2 regions of the Micromonospora sp. FIMYZ51 genome follow, and region 2 is predicted to be linked to the other one. Evidence: predicted binding sites of a transcription regulator. Region 2 holds the regulator's gene; the other holds the start of a gene.

Region 1 (4,207 bases), 840 kb from region 2:
GGGCGGGCGCGTGAGCGGCATCTCGGCACACCCAAAATGCATAAAAGGGGGTGAATAGCCTATAGGCCCCGATAATGCCGTTCAGCCGCCCCGGCCATCGACGGCCCCCTACCGTTTGCGTAAGGAGGCAGCCATGAGCACGGACGACGATCACACCAAGGACGTCCCGCCCGTCACCTGGGCCCCGGTCCACGAACTCCCGGGCCAACTGCCGATCGACCGGCTCGACTACGGCGACGCCGAGCAGTTGGCGGAGATGTCCGGGGCCGCCGAACCGCCTGAGGAACCACTCATCCTGGTGGACGAGCCGGTTCCGCACCGTCCGCCGTACGGCCGAGCACAGAAGCGGCGCAACCAGCGCCCGTTACCGAGATAGGAAAAAGGGCGGACCGCTGACGCGGTCCGCCCTTTTTCGGCGTTGGAGCTGGACTCAGAAGTCCATGTCCCCGCCACCCGGGCCAGCCGGGGCGGCCGGGGTCTTCTCCGGCTTGTCCGCCACCACGGCCTCGGTGGTGAGGAACAGCGCGGCGATCGACGAGGCGTTCTGCAGCGCCGACCGGGTCACCTTGGCCGGGTCGATGATGCCCGCGGCCAGCAGGTCCACGTACTCGCCGGTCGCGGCGTTCAGGCCGTGACCCGAGTCGAGGTTGCGCACCCGCTCGACCACGACGCCGCCCTCAAGGCCGGCGTTGACGGCGATCTGCCGCAGCGGGGCGTCCAGCGCGATCTTGACGATCTGCGCGCCGGTCGCCTCGTCGCCGGCCAGGTCCAGCTTGTCGAAGGCGGTCTTGCCGGCCTGCACCAGCGCGACACCACCACCGGGGACGATGCCCTCCTCGACGGCGGCCTTGGCGTTGCGGACGGCGTCCTCGATGCGGTGCTTGCGCTCCTTGAGCTCGACCTCGGTGGCCGCGCCGACCTTGATCACCGCAACGCCGCCGGCCAGCTTGGCCAGCCGCTCCTGCAGCTTCTCGCGGTCGTAGTCGGAGTCGCTCTTGTCGATCTCGGCCCGGATCTGGTTGACCCGGCCCTGGATCTGCTCGGCGTCGCCGGCACCGTCGACGATGGTGGTCTCGTCCTTGGTCACCACGACCTTGCGGGCGCGGCCCAGCATGTCGAGGCTGACGGCGTCCAGCTTGAGGCCGACCTCCTCGCTGATGACCTGGCCACCGGTGAGGATGGCGATGTCGGTAAGCATGGCCTTGCGGCGGTCACCGAAGCCCGGCGCCTTGACGGCGACCGACTTGAAGGTGCCCCGGACCTTGTTGACCACCAGGGTGGCCAGGGCCTCGCCCTCCAGGTCCTCGGCGATGATCAGCAGCGGCTTGCCCGACTGCATGACCTTCTCCAGGATCGGGAGCAGGTCCTTGACCGACGAGATCTTGCTGTTGGCGATCAGGATGTACGGGTCGTCGAAGACGGCCTCCATACGCTCCGGGTCGGTCATGAAGTACGCGGAGATGTACCCCTTGTCGAAGCGCATGCCCTCGGTGAGCTCCAGCTCCAGCCCGAAGGTGTTGCTCTCCTCGACGGTGATGACGCCTTCCTTGCCGACCTTGTCCATCGCCTCGGCGATGATCTCGCCGACGCTGCTGTCACCAGCGGAGATGGAGGCGGTGGAGGCGATCTGCTCCTTGGTCTCGACGTCCTTGGCGAGCTTCAGCAGCTCCTCCGAGACGTTCGCGACCGCGGCCTCGATGCCCCGCTTCAGGGCCATCGGGTTGGCACCGGCGGCCACGTTGCGCAGGCCCTCGCGAACGAGAGCCTGAGCCAGGACGGTCGCCGTCGTCGTGCCGTCACCGGCCACGTCGTCGGTCTTCTTGGCGACCTCCTTGACCAGCTCAGCGCCGATCTTCTCGTACGGGTCCTCGAGCTCGATCTCCTTGGCGATGCTCACACCATCGTTGGTGATGGTGGGGGCACCCCACTTCTTCTCGAGCACGACGTTGCGGCCCTTCGGGCCGAGGGTCACCTTCACGGCGTCGGCGAGCTGGTTCATGCCCCGCTCGAGGCCGCGGCGCGCCTCTTCGTCGAACGCGATCATCTTGGCCATACGGCGTTGTCCTCCTGGACACTCACGGGCCACCCGAGTGTGTGCCCCGGATGGGCCGCCTGGTGTACGCACCTTGGGACGTCGCCACCTGGCGACGACGACGTCTCCTCGGCCGGGCCGGATAGCCCGCGACGACCGGCCGCGTGCCCCACCCGTGGTCTCTCGCCACGAGCGCGGCTGCGGCCCCACCGCCCCGACCATTGGCACTCACACTACGCGAGTGCCAATGACTTGTTTAGCACTCTGCCCTGTCGAGTGCAAGCACGACCGCCCGGATCAGCCGACTTCGCGCGCCCGGATCAGCCGACGTTGCGCGCCGGGATCAGCCGAGTTCGGCCGCCAGTTGCGCGCTGTTCACCGGCCCCTCGTGGGCCCGCTGTTCGGCGTACGTGACGACAAGTCCGACCAGCTGGGCGACGTGTGCCGGCAACGCCAGCAGGGCTGAGGCGGTGATCACCAGTACGGCACCGACGGTCGCGCCCGGGGACTCGAACGGCGTCACGCCGAACGGCAGCAGTCCGAGCGACTCCACCGCGCCACCGAGGAAGGAGACCGCGACCACAGCCGCCAGCACCAGCGCCACCCGGCCGAGCAGCAGGCCCAGCCGGTCGCGCAGCATCCGGTGCGACCGGCCGATCGGGTCACGCCGCTCGAAGAGGTAGACCGGTCCGGCCATGGCCAGCGCGAACCCCGCGTACACGCCGGGCAGAAAGCAGAGACAGAAGCCGATTGTCATGATCAGCATGAAGACGAGCGTCCAACCCCAGAGGCCCGGTGCGCGGCGCAGGCCGTAACGCAGGGCGGCCCCGAACTCGACCGGCTGACCGGCCGCCTGCCGGGTGATCACCCAGGTACCGGCGGCCCAACCGACACACTGCACCAGACCGAGGATCAGGCTGCCCCCGATCAACACGGTCATGAACGTGGCCAGGTCGATCAGGAAAGTGGGGGGCAATGCATCGGCGTCACTGGCCATCTGGGTTTCCCAGCGGGCCGACGGGTCCACCGCCAGCCCGAAGACCGACAGCACCACCGCCGGTAGCACCTGGGTGAGCAGCATGATCGGCAACAGCAGTGCCCAGCCCCGGCGGACCACTCCCGTGCAGCGCGCGAACCAACCGCCGATGCCGACAGCGGGCGGGGTGACAAGCGGATCCCCGAGATCAAGACCGTACCCGGCCGGCTGGTACCAGCCATAGGGCGGATAACCCGGATAACCGCCCGGTGCCGGATAGCCACCCGACGCCGGATAACCACCCGGCGCGGGATAGCCACCCGACGCCGGATAACCACCCGATGCCGGATCACCACCGGGTGCCGGATAACCACCCGGCGCCGGATAACCACCCGATGCCGGATCACCACCGGGTGCCGGATAACCACCCGGCGCGGGATAGCCACCGGGTGCCGGATAGCCGCCCGGCGCCGGATAACCACCCGATGCCGGATCACCATCCGTACCGGGATGACCGCCCCGGGCGGGTGAGGCGTCCGGCGTTCCCCGGTCAGCACCGGGGACGGGGGTGCCCGGCGGTGGTGGGCCGGGAGCGGTGGGGTCAGCCGGCAGTGGCTGGGGTCGACCGGTGGCGGGGTCCGGCTCGCCGGGTGACGGCGACAGCGGCGGACCCGCCGGGGGTGACTGGTCGGACATGGGACTCCTCAGCGACGGCTGGATCGACCCATGATCTTCCCTTGTGAGGTACCCGGACCGCAGCCCCCTGCGGCCGCGATCACGTCACCCCCACCGACGGTCGGGCCGGCGGGGCGGTGAGGTGTGCACTCAGGCGATGACGCGCACCCGCTCGGCCTGGGGGCCCTTCTGACCCTGGGCGATCTCGAACTCCACCCGCTGGCCGTCGTCCAGTGCCTTGTAGCCGTCCATCTCGATCGCCGAGAAGTGAACGAAGACGTCCTGTCCGCCGTCGACGGCGATGAAGCCGTAGCCCTTTTCGGCGTTGAACCACTTCACGGTGCCCTGTGCCACGGTGTTTTCCTCACTCTGCACGGCGTTTCACTACCTCGGAGAGCCGGCTCGCCGGCAACCCGAATGCACCGTCACGGCGATCGGAGGCGACCGCTGAAACGGTGACCGAAATCGCACGGTACACGAGGAGTGACGATGGCGCACGACCACAAAACGGGCGCATTCCGACG
Region 2 (4,207 bases):
CGAGCGGCGCTTCGGGGTGTACGTGCACGTGCCCTTCTGTGCCAGCCGCTGTGGCTACTGCGACTTCAACACGTACACCGCCGACGAGTTGGGTGGCGGGGCGAGCCGGGCGGGCTACGCCGACACCGTGCTGGCCGAGTTGGCGCTGGCCGCGCGGGTGTTGGGCGACGCACCGCCACGCCGGGTGGAGACGGTCTTCGTCGGTGGCGGCACCCCCACCCTGCTGCCCGCCGACGACCTGGCCCGCATCCTCGACGCGATCGACCGCACCTGGGGGCTGGCCCCCGACGCCGAGGTGACCACCGAGGCCAACCCCGAGTCGGTCACCCCCACCACGCTCAAGGAACTGCGGGCGGCCGGCTACACCCGGATCTCGCTGGGCATGCAGTCGGCGGCGCCGGGCGTGCTGGCCGTGCTCGACCGCCGGCACCACGCCGGCCGGGCCACCGCCGCCGCGCTGGAGGCGCGCGACGCGGGGTTCGACCACGTCAACCTGGATCTGATCTACGGTACGCCGGGGGAGCGGGCCGAGGACTTCGCCGCCTCGCTGGACCAGGTCGTGGCCGCAGGGGTGGACCACGTCAGCGCGTACGCCCTGATCATCGAGGACGGCACCCGGCTGGCCGCCCGGATGCGTCGCGGCGAGCTGCCGTACCCCGACGACGACGTCGCGGCGGACCGCTACCTGGCCGCGGAGGCCACCCTCGGCGCGGCCGGTTTCTCCTGGTACGAGGTTTCCAACTGGGCCCGGACACCGGCCGCCCGGTGCCGGCACAACCTGCTCTACTGGACCGGCGGCGACTGGTGGGGCCTCGGCCCGGGGGCGCACAGCCACGTCGGCGGGGTGCGCTGGTGGAACGTCAAACACCCCACCGCGTACGCCCAACGCCTGACCGCCGGTGAGTCACCCGGGCTGGCCCGCGAGGTGCTCACCGGGGCCGAGGCGCACATGGAGGAGGTCATGCTCCGGCTGCGGCTGGCCACCGGCCTGCCGCTGGACGTACTCGACGAGGCCGGCCGGACGGCGGCGGCCCGAGCGGTGGCCGACGGTCTGCTCGCGGCGCCCGCCCACGCGGCCGGCCGCGCGGTGTTGACCCTGCGCGGCCGGCTGCTCGCCGACGCCGTGGTGCGGGACCTGCTGCCGTGACCGGAGCGCCCGGGTCGGGCGGTCCGGCCGGGCAGCCGGTCACTTGATCATGTTGACCGTCATCGGGTAGCGGTACAGCTGCCCCTCGTTGGCCTTCACCCCGGCGATGATGCCGAACACGATGCCGATGATCATCGCGGCGAAGCCGATGAGAATGCCGATGCCGATGCAGCTGAGGACCCAGCCCACCAGGGCGATGATCGACCAGAGCAACTGGAAGTTCAGTGCGGTCACCGCGTGCGCGCGGACGGTCGGCGACTGGCTGCCACGGGCGATCATCGCGACCAGCGGTGCGATCCAGCCGAGCACACCACCGCCGATCAACATCCCGGCGGCCCCGCCGAAGTGGGCGATCAGCACCCAGGTCTTGTCCTCGTTGTTGGCGTAACCACCGGGCACGCCGTAGCCACCGGGCGGATAACCGCCACCGGGCACGCCGTAGCCACCGGGTGGGGGATAGCCACCGGGCGGGGGGTAGCCGCCAGGCGGCGGGTATCCGCCCGGCGGGGGATAGCCGGGCTGGCCTGACGAGCCGGAAAGTGGAGTGGTGGGATCGTCGCCGGATTCTGGGGGACGAGGCGGTTCAGTCATGGAGGTCACGGTAGGGGTCGGCGGCAACGGCGCACCAGAGCGACACCGGCGGGTTCACGCCGCCGATCGGTGCGTCCGCCCGGGGTGAGGTCTTGATCATCGCGTTGTCGGGGGCCCCGACGTAGACTGGCACTCGCTACAGTCGAGTGCCAGAGCATTCCGCTGCGGCCATGGCGCTACGGACTCCAGCTGCGACAGGAGGTGGGAAAATGGGTCTCGACGACCGCAAGCTCGCCGTGCTCCGGGCGATCGTCGAGGACTACGTCGCCACCCAGGAGCCGGTCGGCAGCAAGGCGCTCGTCGAACGGCACCAGCTGGGCGTGTCGCCGGCCACGGTCCGCAACGACATGGCCGTGCTGGAGGAGGAGGGCTTCATCCGGCAGCCGCACACCAGCGCCGGCCGGGTGCCCACCGACCGTGGCTACCGCCTCTTCGTCGATCGGCTGAGCCGGGTCAAGCCGCTCAGCCCGGCCGAGCGCCGGGCGATCGAGCGTTTCCTGGCCGGTGCGGTCGACCTCGACGACGTGGTGCACCGCACGGTCCGGCTGCTCGCCCAGCTGACCCGCCAGGTGGCCGTGGTGCAGTACCCGAGCCTGGCCCGCTCCCGCGTACGGCATCTGGAGCTGGTGCCGATCTCCACCACCCGGCTGATGCTTGTGATGATCGCCGACACCGGCCGGGTCGAGCAGCGGCTGGTCGAACTACCGGCGCCGATCCTCGCCGACGACGTGCTCGACCTGCGGCGGCTGGCCAACGAGAAGCTGGTCGGCGTCCGCCTGTCGGAAACCCCGCCGCTGGTGCAGGCCCTCATCGACGAGTCGCCGCCGGAGCTGCGGCCGGCCATGACGACCCTGTCCACCGTGCTGCTGGAGACGCTTGTCGAGCGGCACGAGGAACGGATCGCGCTGGCCGGCACCGCAAACCTGGCTCGCGGCGGCCTGTTGGACTTCCACGGCTCGCTCCGACCGATCCTCGAGGCGCTTGAGGAGGAGGTCGTCCTGCTCAAGCTCATCGGCGAGGTGGAACCGAGCACGCTACGAGTGCGCATCGGTGACGAGAACGAGATCGACAACCTGCGGGCGGCTTCGGTGGTCAGCACCGGATACGGCCCGGGCGCGACAATCGTCGGGGGGATGGGCGTGCTGGGACCAACCCGGATGGACTACCCCGGAACAATCGCCACGGTGAGGGCCGTGGCACGCTACGTGGGCGAGCTGCTGGCCCAGAACTGACCAGTCAGGGTCGGCGGCGACCGTCGACCGGCGTAATCCGAGACGAACACGAGGACACGGAACGCAGTGGCCAGGGACTACTACGGCATTCTCGGCGTGAGCCGGGGCGCCTCCGACGACGAGATCAAGCGCGCCTACCGCAAGCTGGCGCGGCAGTACCACCCGGACGTCAATCCGGATCCGGAGGCACAGGAGAAGTTCAAGGACATCAACGCCGCGTACGAGGTCCTCTCGGACGATCGGAAACGGCAGATCGTCGACCTCGGCGGCGACCCGTTGGCGCCCGGCGGCGGCGGTCCCGGTGGCCCGGGTGGGCCCGGCGGTGCGGGTCCGTTCGTCGGCTTCCAGGACATCATGGACGCCTTCTTCGGCGGTGCCACCGGCGCCGGTCGGGGCCCGCGACCGCGGACCCGGCCCGGGGCGGACGCGATCCTGCGGCTGGAACTCGACCTACAGGAGACCGCCTTCGGCGTCGAGGCACCGATCACGGTCGACACGGCGGTGCTCTGCACCACCTGCTCCGGCGCGGGCACCGCGGCCGGCACCCACCTGGCCACCTGCGAGGCGTGCGGCGGCCGGGGCGAGGTGCAGTCGGTGCAGCGCACCTTCCTCGGTCAGGTGGTCTCCGCCCGGCCGTGCACCGTCTGCCAGGGCTACGGCACGACCATCCCGACGCCCTGCCCGACCTGCGCCGGTGACGGCCGGGTCCGCACCCGCCGCTCGCTGACCGTCAAGATTCCGGCCGGCGTCGAGGACGGCATGCGCATCCGCCTCGCCCAGCAGGGGGAGGTCGGCCCGGGCGGCGGCACCGCCGGAGACCTCTACGTCGAGATCCACGAGCGGCCGCACGACGTCTTCTCCCGCAAGGGCGACGACCTGCACTGCCGGGTCACCGTCCCGATGACCGCCGCCGCGCTCGGCACCCGGCTGACCATCAAGACGCTGGACAGCGAGGAGCCGGTCGACGTCAAGGCGGGCACCCAGCCGGGCAGCACGCTGCGGCTGCGGGCCCGGGGCGTACCCCACCTGCGCGGCACCGGCCGGGGTGACCTCTACGTCCACCTGGACGTGCGTACCCCGACCAAGCTCGACGCCGAGCAGGAGCGGATGCTGCGGGAGTTCGCCAAGACCCGGGGCGAGGAGGTCGCCGAGCTGAGCAAGCAGGGTGGCTTCTTCTCCCGGATGCGCGACGCCTTCAACGGCCACGCCTGAGCCACCCGCATCGAGGCCGCTGCCC

The links. The regulator HrcA, encoded in region 2, represses chaperone genes, less so after heat shock. The targets are predictions, from matches to a motif close to GGTTNGCACNCTCNNNNNGAGNGTGCNAACC.
Region 1: a site for HrcA is predicted at 2,252-2,282, ahead of groL (chaperonin GroEL). Genes of this name have one in related genera too.

The regions. Positions count from the first base shown of each region.
Region 1 is NZ_CP134706.1:6,481,859-6,486,065, forward strand. It holds gene QQG74_RS29180 (hypothetical protein) at 134-376, shown strand; gene groL (chaperonin GroEL) at 431-2,053, opposite strand; gene QQG74_RS29190 (hypothetical protein) at 2,376-3,704, opposite strand; gene QQG74_RS29195 (cold-shock protein) at 3,834-4,037, opposite strand.
Region 2 is NZ_CP134706.1:5,644,844-5,649,050, reverse strand. It holds gene hemW (radical SAM family heme chaperone HemW) at 1-1,147, shown strand, start outside; gene QQG74_RS25185 (DUF4870 domain-containing protein) at 1,187-1,738, opposite strand; gene QQG74_RS25180 (hypothetical protein) at 1,731-1,871, opposite strand; gene hrcA (heat-inducible transcriptional repressor HrcA) at 1,948-2,970, shown strand; gene dnaJ (molecular chaperone DnaJ) at 3,037-4,182, shown strand.